Regions from separate parts of the Mesorhizobium sp. M1227 genome, predicted to be linked through region 3. Evidence: predicted binding sites of a transcription regulator. Region 3 holds the regulator's gene; each other region holds the start of a gene.

Region 1 (3,984 bases), on a different contig from region 3:
GCCGCACCTTGTTGCGATACATGTATTCATGTAGCGGCAAGCACTGATGAATTCAAGCTGCGTGGTCACCCAAGGCGGCAAGTGCCGTCTCGACCTCCGCCGCCGATCCGATGCTGCTGGTGGCAATGTCGCGGTTGATGCGGCGGGCCAGCCCCGACAGCACCTTGCCGGCGCCCACTTCGTAAAGCGTCACAACGCCGTTGCTGCCGAACCACTCCACCGTTTCGCGCCAGCGCACGCGCCCGATCACCTGTTCGACGAGTCGGCGGGCGATCTCGTCGGGATCGCTCGTCGGGGTCACCGTAACATTGGAGACCAGCGGCACGACCGGCGCACTCTTCGTCACGGCGGCCAGCGCCTCCCGCATGATCTCGGCCGCAGGCTTCATCAATGCCGAATGGAAGGGCGCCGAGACCTGCAGCATCAGCGCCCGCTTGGCGCCCTTCTCCGTGCATAGCCTCGCCGCCAGTTCGACCGCTGGCCTGGCGCCGGAGATCACCAGCTGGCCGCCGCCATTGTCATTGGCGATCTGGCAAACCAAGGCTTGTGCGGGATCTTTGGCGGCGCCCTGGGCGGCCTCTGCGCAAGCGGCTTCGACGTCGGCCTGTTCCAGCCCGATGATCGCCGCCATGGCGCCCTCGCCGGCCGGCACAGCCGCCTGCATGGCATTGCCGCGGATGCGCAACAGCCGGGCGGCGTCGGCGACCGAAACGAAACCTGCGGCCGCAAGTGCCGAATATTCGCCGAGCGAGTGGCCGGCGACATAGGTGACCTTGCCGTTCAGGGAGAAGCCGCGCGCCTCCAGCGCCCGGATTGCGGCAAGCGACACCGCCATCAGCGCCGGCTGGGCGTTGGCGGTCAGCGTCAGCGTCTCTTCCGGGCCTTCCCAGATCAGCTTCGATAGGTTTTCGCCGAGCGCGTCGTCAACTTCCTCGAAGATCCGCCGCGATTCCACAAAGGTATCGGCGAGGTCCTTGCCCATGCCGACAGCCTGGCTGCCCTGCCCCGGAAAGGTGAATGCGATGGCCATCGGCGGCTCCCAGCTGCTGGTTCACGTTGCCTGTGACGCAAGGCGTGCGGCCAAGTCAAGTCCAACCTTGATCGCGTAATATCGGCCGAGTGCCTGTTTCGGCAGGCTTTTTGGCGATCACTCATGATGAAAACCGCTCACGATTTGTTTGCTGGCTCTTCTTATTTCCGCCACAGGCGCTAGGCTTTGCGTGACAGTTCGATGACAATCGAGTGACGCTTTTGTTGCGGGCCGGGGAACTATTGAAGTGGCAAAGACCAAGCAGAGCGCAGCCGAGGCGGCGCCCCAGTTTCTTGAAGGCGATCCGTCGACCGGCTATCTGCCGGCGCGCAAATGGCCTGTCATCCGCTATGGCCTTATCAGCTTGCTGGCTGCGGCCATCCTTGTGTTTGCCATCGAACTGATCGTGCGCGGCAACTTTGCCGGCACCATTGATTTCTTTCTGCAGCCTTTCAAACCCGGCTGGACCACGATCATCATTTTTGCGCTGATCCTCATCGGCCTCGACGCCGTGCTCGGCCGCAGTCATCAGAGCCTGATGATCGTCGCGCCGCTGACATTGTCGCTGGCGTTCGTCGGCCACCAGAAGTCGCTGTATCTCGGCGATCCGCTCTATCCGACCGATTTCCTTTATTCCCGGCAGATCGTGGCACTGATGCCGCTTCTGGTACGCGATCGCCCGGGAACCGCCATTGCCCTGGCGATCGGCATCGTCGGCGGGCTGTCGCTGCTCGTCTATGGCTGGCGGCTATGGCGCCGCCGTGTTCCGGCGCTCAGCCACAAGGGCCGCCTTGCCCGGCTGACGCTGACAGTACCGCTGATCGCCTTCTTCGTTTCCATCATGGACTATGCCACTTTCTCGTGGACGCGCGACCGGCTGCAGATCATCCCGATCATGTGGGACCAGAAGGAAAACTATGCCTCGAACGGTTTTGCGCTCGCCTTCGCGCTTAACGTTCCGATGGCGCATGTCTCGGCGCCGCCCGGCTATTCCGACAAGGCGATCGAAGCGATCGGCAAACCGCAGGTGACCGCCTCGGTACCTGCCGAGAAGCCCGACATCATCGTCGTCATGAGCGAATCCTTCTGGGATCCGACCAAGCTACCCGGCGTCACCATCACACCCGACCCTATCCCCAATGTGCGGGCACTGCGCACGGGTTACATGTTCTCGCCCGAGTTCGGCGGCATGACGGCCAACATCGAGTTCGAGGCCCTGACCGGCTTTTCCAACGCCTTCCTGCCGGCGGGCAGCATTCCCTACCAGCAATATGTGCGGACACCGACTCCCTCGCTGGCGACCTTCCTGAAAAGTCAGGGCTACCGGGCGCGCGCCATCCATCCCGGCACTAACTGGTTCTGGAACCGGGGGGCCGTCTATGCCGATTTCGGCTTCAACGACTTCAAGTCCGAGGAGACGTTGCCGCCCATGCAGAAGCGCGGACCGCTCGCGTCGGACGCTGCGATGACCGACGAGATCATCCACGAAGCCGATACCAGCGCCCAGCCGGTGTTCTTTTTCGCCGTCAGCCTGCAGAACCACGGGCCGTATGAGCCGTATCGCTATAACAATCCGACCCACAAGGTGCAGGCGCCGATCAGCCAATGGGCGCGTGAATCGCTGTTGAGCTATGCCGAAGGCTCTTCCGACGCGGACCGCGGCCTCGAGCGGCTGATCGAATGGGCGAAGAAACGCGAGCGGCCGACCGTCATCGCGTTCTTCGGCGACCATCTGCCGCCGCTTGGGCCGGTCTACGTCGAGACCGGCTTCCTGAAGGACAATGTTGCGCCGCGCAAGGAGGCAGCCGACCAGATGCTGCTGCACCACCAGACGCCGCTGATCGTCTGGTCGAATCGCAGCGGCCCGGCCGAGGATCTAGGCGCCGTCAGCCCGTCCTTCCTGCCCTACCATATCCTGAAGACAGCCGGCATCAGCCATCCCTATTACACCGGCTTCCTCGGACAGTTGCGAGAGCGCTACCGCGTTATCGACCGCAATTTGCTTTTGGCACCGGGGGGCGACGCCACCCCCGATTGGTCGCGTCAGAAAGAGATCGATCCGGCAATCCGCGACTTCCGTCTGCTGCAATACGACATGATGTTCGGCAAGCGCCATGCGGCGCCCGATTTCTTCCCCGAAACCACGGGCAAAGTGGCTGCACACACGAGTTGAGCAGCGGCGGCGGGAGAGCGGCCGACGTCGTTCAGTTCGTCAAGTGCAGCTGCGAAATCGAGCTTCCGATTTTCAGGAAGACGCTTTCGAGCTGACTGACGTCGTTGGTCGGGTAATAATCCGACGGCGACGATGCGCAGGCCTCGTAGAGCTTGCGGTTGGCTGCGGTGTCGGCCTGCAGCAGCACTGTGAAGATCTGCACGTCCTGCTTCTTCAATGTGTTGCATACATTGGTTGTCCAATCGTCAACATTGCGCGCAGCCGCGGTCTGGTCGCTGGATCCAAACCGACCCGAGGCCAGGAATCCGTAGGAGCCATAGTCCGACTTCTGTGGCGTATCCTTCGCGCCATAGACAACATTCTCGCCGTCGGTGAGCAGCAGCACCGTTTTGGTCGTGCCTGACGCCCTGAACGGCGCGCCGTCGCTGTAAGGCGGTTCCGGCGAGAGCACCCGCATCCCCCATGACAAGCCTTCCGAAACATTGGTCCCCGAGCCGTTCCATTCGATCATCTCACCGACGGCTTTCCGCAATTTGTCGAAATCATCGGTCAGCGGCACTATCGGCGTCGGACAGGCCCGGTTTGGGCCGATAGTCAGTGGGCCTCTCTTGTCGTTGATCAGCTTCATCGTCGAAACACTGTACTTCGCCATGTCGCTGGTGAGGCCGGGAAGCACGGTGACAACGGTATCGTCGAGATAGGAATTGTTGTAGCCGGTCGCTGAATTGCCGTAGGAGCTGGTTGGATTTTTAGCGTTACCTGGATCGTCCGGCGCGAAATA
Region 2 (3,984 bases), on a different contig from region 3:
TCATGCACAGTTGGATTGGTGATCGGCACCATGGTCTCGACGCGGCGGTCGAGATTGCGCGGCATCAGATCGGCCGAGGAGATATAGACGATCGCCCCGTCCGAGGGCAGGCCGTGGCCGTTGCCGAAGCAATAGATGCGGCTGTGCTCGAGGAAACGGCCGACGATCGACTTCACCCTAATGTTCTCCGATAGGCCGGGCACCTGCGGTCTCAGGCAGCAGATGCCGCGCACGACGAGATCGATCTCGACGCCGGCGCGGCTGGCATCGTAGAGCGCATCGATGACGATCGGGTCGACCAAGGCGTTCATCTTCATCCAGATGCGGGCCGGCCTGCCCTCCAGCGCGTGGCTGATCTCATCCGAAATGTGCTGGAGGATGCGGTCGCGCAGCGTAAACGGCGAGATGGCCAGCCGCATCTGCTCGGCCGGCTCGGCATAGCCGGTGATGAAGTTGAACAATTGGGCGACATCGCGCGCGATCGTCGGATCGGTGGTGAAGAAGGACAGGTCGGTGTAGATGCGTGCCGTGACCGGGTGGTAGTTGCCGGTGCCCAGATGCACGTAATTGCGCAGCCTGCCATCCTCGCGCCGCACCACCAGCGACATTTTCGCATGGGTCTTGAGCTCGAGGAAACCGAAGACGACCTGGACGCCGGCGCGCTCGAGGTCGCGCGCCCAGCGGATGTTGGCCTCCTCGTCGAAGCGCGCCTTGAGCTCGACCAGCGCCGTCACCGACTTGCCGGCCTCGGCGGCGTCGACCAGAGCGCGTACGATCGGGCTGTCGTTGGAGGTGCGGTAGAGCGTCTGCTTGATCGCCACCACTTCCGGGTCGGCCATTGCCTGGCGCAGGAACTGCACCACCACGTCGAAAGATTCGTAAGGATGGTGGACGATGATGTCCTTCTCGCGGATCGCCGCAAAACAATCGCCGCCATGCTCGCGGATGCGCTCGGGAAAGCGGGGATTGTAGGGGGTGAATTTCAGATCGTCGCGGGCGACGGCGACGATCTCCGAGATCTGGCTGAGCGCCAGCGGACCGGTGAGCACGCTGATGCGGCTTGCCGAGACGCCGAGCTCGCCGGCGACGAAATCGCGCAATTCGGCCGGCATCAGCTTGTCGAACTCGATGCGGATGACCGAGCCGCGGCGTCGGCGCTTCAGCGCCGTCTCGAACAGCCGCACCAGATCCTCTGATTCTTCCTCGACCTCGATATCGCTGTCGCGGATGATGCGGAACGTGCCGGAGCCCTTGACCTCATAGCCGGGGAACAGCTTGCCGATATAGAGACTGACCGCCTCTTCGAGTGGAATGAAGCGGACATGATGCTTGCGATCCGGCAAACGGATGAAGCGCCTCAGCGCCACCGGCAGGCGCAGAAGCGCGCTCATTTCCTCGCCGTTCTTGCGATGGCGCAATTGCAGCGCCATCGAGAAACCGAGATTGGGAATGAACGGAAACGGATGCGCCGGGTCGATCGACAGCGGCGTCAGGACCGGAAATACCTGCTCCTGGAAATGGTCCTCGAGCCAGGTCTTCTCGTCCTTGGTCAGGCCATCGCGGGTGATGCTTTCGATGCCTTGTTTGTCGAGCAGCAGCATCAGCGCCGAAAGGCTGTTCTGCTGGTCCTCCTGCAGGCGCTCGACCTCGCGCAGCAATTGTTCGAGCTGCTGCTCGGGAGTGCGCCCATCCGGGCTCTTCAGCACGATGCCTTCGCGCACCTGGCCGGCAAGACCAGCGACGCGGACCATGAAGAACTCGTCGAGGTTGGCGGCCGATATCGACAGGAAGCGAACGCGCTCGAGCAGCGGGTGATTGGCGTTCAGCGATTCCTCGAGCACGCGCCGGTTGAATTGCAGCCAGGAAAACTCGCGATTGACGAAGCGATCGGGATTGCCGCCTTCGGGGCTCGCCGCCTCGACGGTGATGAATTCGTTCTGCACCGGCTTCAGTTCGTTCATGGTTCCCGCTCTTCCCACACCGTTCGACGAGCACAGCCTTAACCGGCTTAACTTATCCTCTGACAGGCTTTTGCGACAGTTTCATTTCATCGATCTTGCAAAGAGACGGGTTATGATCCAGATGCAATCGACGAGATCAGGAGACGACGATGGCAGGCGGTTCCATTCCCCATTTCCAGAACGATGCGGGCTACCCGGCAATCGACATCGGCGTCAAGGAATTCATGTGCACCGGCGCCAATCCGCCTTTCGACCATCCGCATGTATTTCTCGACATGGGCGACGACAATGAAAAGGTCTGCCCCTATTGCTCGACGCTCTATCGCTATTCGCCGAAACTGAAGGCATTGGAAACGCAGCCGCCGGGCTGCCTCTATATCGACCAGGCCGCCTGATTCTTCCGCGACAAGCCTGATGCAGGAAACGCAGTCCCGGCAGGTGGTCATCGCCGGGGCGGGCGTCGCCGGGCTGACCGCGGCACTGGCCTTCGCCGAGCGCGGCTATCGGGTAAAACTGTTCGAACAGGCGCAGCACCTCGAGGCTGCCGGCGCCGGTATCCAGCTTTCGCCCAACGCGACGCGCATCCTACGGCAGCTCGGCGTACTCGATCGGCTGCTGGCGACGGCGGTGCGGCCGGAGGCAGTCGTGCTCAAGGATGCCGCCACGCTGCGCAAGCTGGCGCGCGTACCGCTTGGCCAGGCGGCCGACACGCGCTGGGGAGCGCCCTATCTCGTTGCCCACCGCGCGGATCTGCAGTCAGCGCTGATGCAGCGGATAGCCGAGCGGCCCAAGGTCGAGCTTGTCACCGGTGCCCGCGTCTGCGGCGTCGCAACCAGACCGAATGGCATCACCGCAACAGTCGAGATTGCCGGCACGACCATCGAAACCGAAGCATCGTTGCTGGTCGGCGCCGATGGGGTCTGGTCGTCGGTGCGAGAAAAACTGGCCCGCAAGGCGGCCGAATTCGGCAGAAGCCGATTCTCGGGCGAGCTTGCCTGGCGCGCCACGGTGGCCGCGGACACCCTCGCCGGACAAGCCTTCAGGGCGATCGGTGCGCCCGATTGCGTTACCGCATTCCTCTATCCCGGCTTTCATATGGTCGCCTATCCGGTCAGCCGTGGCACTGCCTTCAACCTCGCTGCCTTCACCAAGGGCGAGCGCATCGCCGAAGGCTGGTCGGGGTATGCCGACCCCGCCAGCCTCGCCAGCGCCATGCGCGGTACCGCGCCGGCGCTGGTTCGCCTGGCGACCGAGGCGGCGCCGTGGACGGCATGGCCGATCCACATTGTCGAGCAGCGGCGGTGGACGACGCCGCAACGCATCGCGCTGATCGGCGATGCGGCGCACGCGATGACGCCGTTTGCCGCACAGGGCGCGGCGATGGCGATCGAGGACGCGGCGACGCTTGCCGGCTTCATTGCGGCCTCCACAGCCGATCTTGAGGGGGCGCTTGCCGCCTGGGAACAGGCGCGGCGGCCGCGCGTCGCCCAGGTCGCCCGCCGCGGCGCCGTCAATCGCCTCGCCTGGCATGCGGCCGGGCCGGTGGCGATGGCCCGCAACCTGTTCCTGGCGATGCGCTCGCCCGAAAAACTCGCCGCCGATCTCGACTGGCTCTACGGCTGGCGGGCGTAGGACGTTCGGCGGTCCTAAGTCGCCCGGTCAATTGTAAAGCCGCATCGACAGGCCGAGCGATGCCGGCAGCGGGTTCCACCAGCCGGTGCGCAGCCCGGCGATGCGCAGTGCCGCCGCCGCCCAGGTGTTGCAGCCGACCAGCGCGTTGAAACGGCCATTGCCTTCGAAGAAACGATCGAAACGGGAATACGCCGCATTCTCGATCGGCATGGCCCCGCTCGGTCCCTGCCGGAAGCTTCCCGCAATGTAATCGAGCAGCGCCGTAAACCGCTCCTCGCCGATGTCGAAGCCGGCGACGTCGGGATGCGGCTCGGCGATTTCGCCTGAAATGTCGACATGCATCACCGAGGCATCGACGGTCAGCGCCTTCATCACCGGCACTGCCTTCAGT
Region 3 (3,984 bases):
AGGCGTCCTGCGCCAGGATGATCAGTGCGTTGGCGCCCTGCGAGATCAGGCTCTCGACGTCGGTGAGCTGCTTGCCGGGGTTGGACTGTGCGTCGGCGGAAATATACTTGTCGCCTGCGGCCTCGATGGCCGCCTTCATTGCGGCCTCGTCGGTCTTCCAGCGCTCTTCCTGGAAGTTCGACCAGGAAACGCCGATGACCTTGTCTTTAGCCTGCGCCACTGACGCCAGCGCCAGCGTCATGGCGACACCCGCCAGAATGGCGGTCGTGAATTTCTTCATCATATCCTCCCTGCGCCGCGTACGGCGTGATCAATTGGCTCAAAGACCAGCTTAGAAGCTCTAATTTTTTCGAGCCTCGAAAAAATACTGGCCCGATCTCCGGCTGCTGTCAACATCGATTCTGATGGATTTTGATGACTCTGCGAGTTTTTTCGAGCGTCGGAATAAACGATGACAGCGCCACCTGCATCTGACACTATTTGCCTCATCCGACACTATTTGTCGGACATTACCGACGGCTTCCGGTTCATGAGCGGCCGCGGCAACCGGGAGGAAAGCAAAACAATGTCGGTCGGAATCCGCCATGACGATTTGCGCCGGCGCAACCGGGCGATGGTGATCTCGGCGGTGCGCCGGGCCGGCCAGCCATCGCGTACTGAGATCGCAGCTACCACCGGCCTCAGTCATTCGACCATATCGGCGATTTCTTCCGACCTGATACGGGAAGGCATCCTCGCCGAGAGCAAGCCAAGTGAGCCCGTTTCGTTGAAACGCGGTCGTCCGCAAGTCGGCCTCGCCCTCAACCCGGAAGCGGCGGCGGTGCTGACCGTGGTGTTGTCGCTGAATTTCCTTTCGGCCGCCATTATCGACTATACGGGACAGGTGGTCGCCGAGGAACAGCGCCGGCTGGACACGCTGACTATGCCGCGCGACGAGCTGATCCGTGAATGCATGGCCATCGTCCGGCGCCGGCTGCAGGATCCAGATCTTGACGTCCGCAGTGTCGCCCGCATCGCCCTGGCGATTCAGGGCATTACCGACTCCCCTGCACGCGCCATGCTGTGGTCGCCGATCACGCCGCAGACCGACATCGCCTTTGCCGATATGCTGGAGGACGAATTCGGCATCCCGGCAACGGTGGAGAACGACTGCAACATGATGGCGGTGGCTTTGCGCTGGCGCAATCCGGATCGCTATCGCGATGACTTCATCGCCATCCTGCTTTCGCATGGCATCGGCATGGGGCTGGTGCTGAAGGGCGAACTGTTCACCGGGACGCATTCCTCGGGCGGCGAATTTGGCCACATGATCCATCGTCCGGGCGGCGCGCTCTGCCGTTGCGGGCGGCGCGGCTGCATCGAGGCGTATGCCGGCAACTACGCCATCTGGCGCAACGCCAGGCAGATGAGCGAAGACAGCGAACCGGTCGCCGATGTCAGCGACGCCGACATGCGCGCACTGGCGGCCCGGGCGCGCGAGAAAGATGGGCCGGAACGCGAGGCCTACCGCAAGGCCGGCGAAGCGCTGGGTTTCGGTCTCGGCTCGCTGTTCGCGCTGATCGATCCGGCACCGGTCGCGATGGTCGGCGCCAGTGCCGCCGCCTTCGATCTGATCGAGCCGGCCTTGCGGAAGGCAATCGCCCAGACCGCCGGCGGCCAGCATTCAGGCTCGATCTCCTTCGATACAGAGCCGAACGAATTGCCTCTGATCCGCGAAGGCTGCGCGATGCGGGCGTTAAGCTTCGTCGACCAGGAGATTTTCGCGCCGGGCGCGCAAATGAGGCCCAGCGTCAGAAAGAACGTAGCCTGACCAGGCGGGTCAATCTTCCCTGATCGCATAGCCGGCGCCGCGGATGGTGCGGATGACATCCGGCATCCGGCCGTTGTTGACGGCTTTGCGCAGCCGCCCGACATGCACGTCGACGGTGCGTTCGTCGATGTAGATTGTCTCCCCCCAGACATTATCGAGTAACTGGCTGCGCGAGAAGACACGGCCCGGATGCCGCATCATGAACTCGAGCAGCCGGAATTCGGTCGGCCCGAGCCTGATTTCGCTCTTCTTGCGATAGACCCTGTGCGATTCGCGATCGAGCACGATGTCGCCGACCTTCAGCACGCTGGACAGCACTTCCGGCTTGGCGCGCCGCAGCAGCGCCTTGACCCTGGCCATGAATTCCGGTGTCGAAAACGGCTTGACCAGATAGTCGTCGGCGCCGGTCGAAAGACCGCGCACCCGGTCGCTCTCCTCGCCGCGCGCGGTCAGCATGATGATCGGCAGCCGCTCGGTTTCGGGGCGCACCCGCAACCGACGACAGAGCTCGATGCCGGAAACCGCTGGTATCATCCAGTCGAGCACCAAAAGGTCGGGCACATTCTCCTGCAAACGGATCTCGGCTTCGTCGCCGCGTGTCACCACCTCGACCTGGTAGCCTTCGGATTCGAGATTGTAGCGGAGCAGCACACCCAACGGCTCCTCGTCCTCCACCACCATTATGCGTGGTGCGATCATCGGCTGGGCACCCCCATCATGTCACCGGTGCGGACATTGTCGTTTCGTCCTGCTTCGGACGATTGACCGGCAATTGCTCGCCGGTCAGCACATAATACGCATTTTCGGCGATGTTGGTGACATGGTCGCCGATCCGCTCCAGATTCTTGGCGCAGAACAGCAGGTGCGTGCAAGCGGTGATGTTGCGCGGATCTTCCATCATGTAGGTCAACAGCTCGCGGAACACGGACGTGTATTTAACGTCGATGCGCTCGTCGGCGGCACGAAGCTTGGCCAACGCGGCCGCATCGCCTGCAGCATATTCCTCGATGACACCCTGCACCTGGATGAGAACCAGCTGCGCCATCGCGTCGATGGAATGCGACAGGTCCCGCGGCGTGGCGCTGAGGCCGACGGCACTCACGCGCTTGGCGATATTCTTGGCAAGGTCGCCGATGCGTTCGAGGTCGCCCGCCATGCGGATCGCTCCGACCACATGGCGAAGATCGTGGGCCATCGGCTGGCGTTTGGCGATCAGGGTGATGGCGCGGTCGTCCAGTTCGCGTTGACGCGCATCCATGATGGCGTCGTCGGAAACGACGCGTTGCGCCAGCACGTTGTCGGAATTCAACAGGGCCTTGGTCGCCCCGCCGACCATCGAACCGGCGAGGTCGGCCATGTCGCGGATCAGCTTGCTGATCTGCTCGAGATCCTCGTCGAAAGAAGCGACTGTGTGTTCGCCCATGGTCCTGTCCTCATATGCATGATCGGAACGGCTCAGCCGAAGCGGCCAGTGATGTAGTCCTGCGTGCGCTTCTCGCGGGGCGACGTGAAGATCTTCTCGGTCCGGTCGAACTCGACCAGTTCACCCAGATACATGAAGGCCGTCTGGCGCGACACGCGCGCCGCCTGCTGCATGTTGTGGGTGACGATGACGATCGTGTAGTCGGCTTGCAATTCGTCGATCAGTTCCTCGATCTTGGCCGTCGACAGCGGGTCGAGCGCCGAAGCCGGTTCGTCGAGCAGAATGACTTCCGGCTTCACCGCCACGGTGCGGGCGATACAGAGCCGCTGCTGCTGGCCGCCGGACAGGCTCAAGCCGCTGGCGTTGAGCTTGTCCTTGACCTCGCTCCACAGCGCGGCGCGCTTCAACGCCTGTTCGACGCGGCCGTCCATCTCGGACTTGCCGAGGTTCTCGTAGAGCCTGACGCCGAAGGCGATGTTCTCGTAGATCGACATCGGGAACGGCGTCGGCTTCTGGAACACCATGCCGATCTTGGTCCTGAGGAGGTTGAGATCCTGCGACCGGTCGAGAATGTTCTTGCCGTCGAGCAGCACCTGGCCCTCGGCCGTCTGTTTTGGGTAGAGCTCATAGATGCGGTTGAACACACGCAGCAGCGTCGATTTCCCGCAGCCCGAAGGGCCGATGAAGGCCGTGACGCTGCGCTCGGGCAGCGACAGGCTGATGTCCTTCAGCGCCTTGCTCTGGCCGTAGT

What was found. Region 3 encodes PhoB, which activates phosphate uptake and scavenging genes when phosphate is short. Its sites were predicted from a motif close to TGTCATNNANCTGTCAT; they were not measured.
Region 1: a site for PhoB is predicted at 1,221-1,237, ahead of NKH28_RS17700 (LTA synthase family protein). Genes of this name have one in related genera too.
Region 2: a site for PhoB is predicted at 2,034-2,050, ahead of NKH28_RS25140 (RNA degradosome polyphosphate kinase). Genes of this name have one in related genera too.

What each region holds. Positions count from the first base shown of each region.
Region 1 covers NZ_JAMYLZ010000013.1:118,642-122,625, reverse strand. Annotated here, with positions in the region: gene fabD (ACP S-malonyltransferase) at 53-1,030, opposite strand; gene NKH28_RS17700 (LTA synthase family protein) at 1,278-3,203, shown strand; gene NKH28_RS17695 (pilus assembly protein TadG-related protein) at 3,235-3,984, opposite strand, start outside.
Region 2 covers NZ_JAMYLZ010000027.1:56,911-60,894, reverse strand. Annotated here, with positions in the region: gene NKH28_RS25140 (RNA degradosome polyphosphate kinase) at 1-1,961, opposite strand, end outside; gene NKH28_RS25135 (zinc-finger domain-containing protein) at 2,111-2,356, shown strand; gene NKH28_RS25130 (FAD-dependent monooxygenase) at 2,376-3,593, shown strand; gene NKH28_RS25125 (TIGR02117 family protein) at 3,621-3,984, opposite strand, start outside.
Region 3 covers NZ_JAMYLZ010000009.1:29,462-33,445, reverse strand. Annotated here, with positions in the region: gene xylF (D-xylose ABC transporter substrate-binding protein) at 1-280, opposite strand, end outside; gene NKH28_RS13955 (ROK family protein) at 566-1,810, shown strand; gene phoB (phosphate regulon transcriptional regulator PhoB) at 1,820-2,509, opposite strand; gene phoU (phosphate signaling complex protein PhoU) at 2,526-3,233, opposite strand; gene pstB (phosphate ABC transporter ATP-binding protein PstB) at 3,266-3,984, opposite strand, start outside.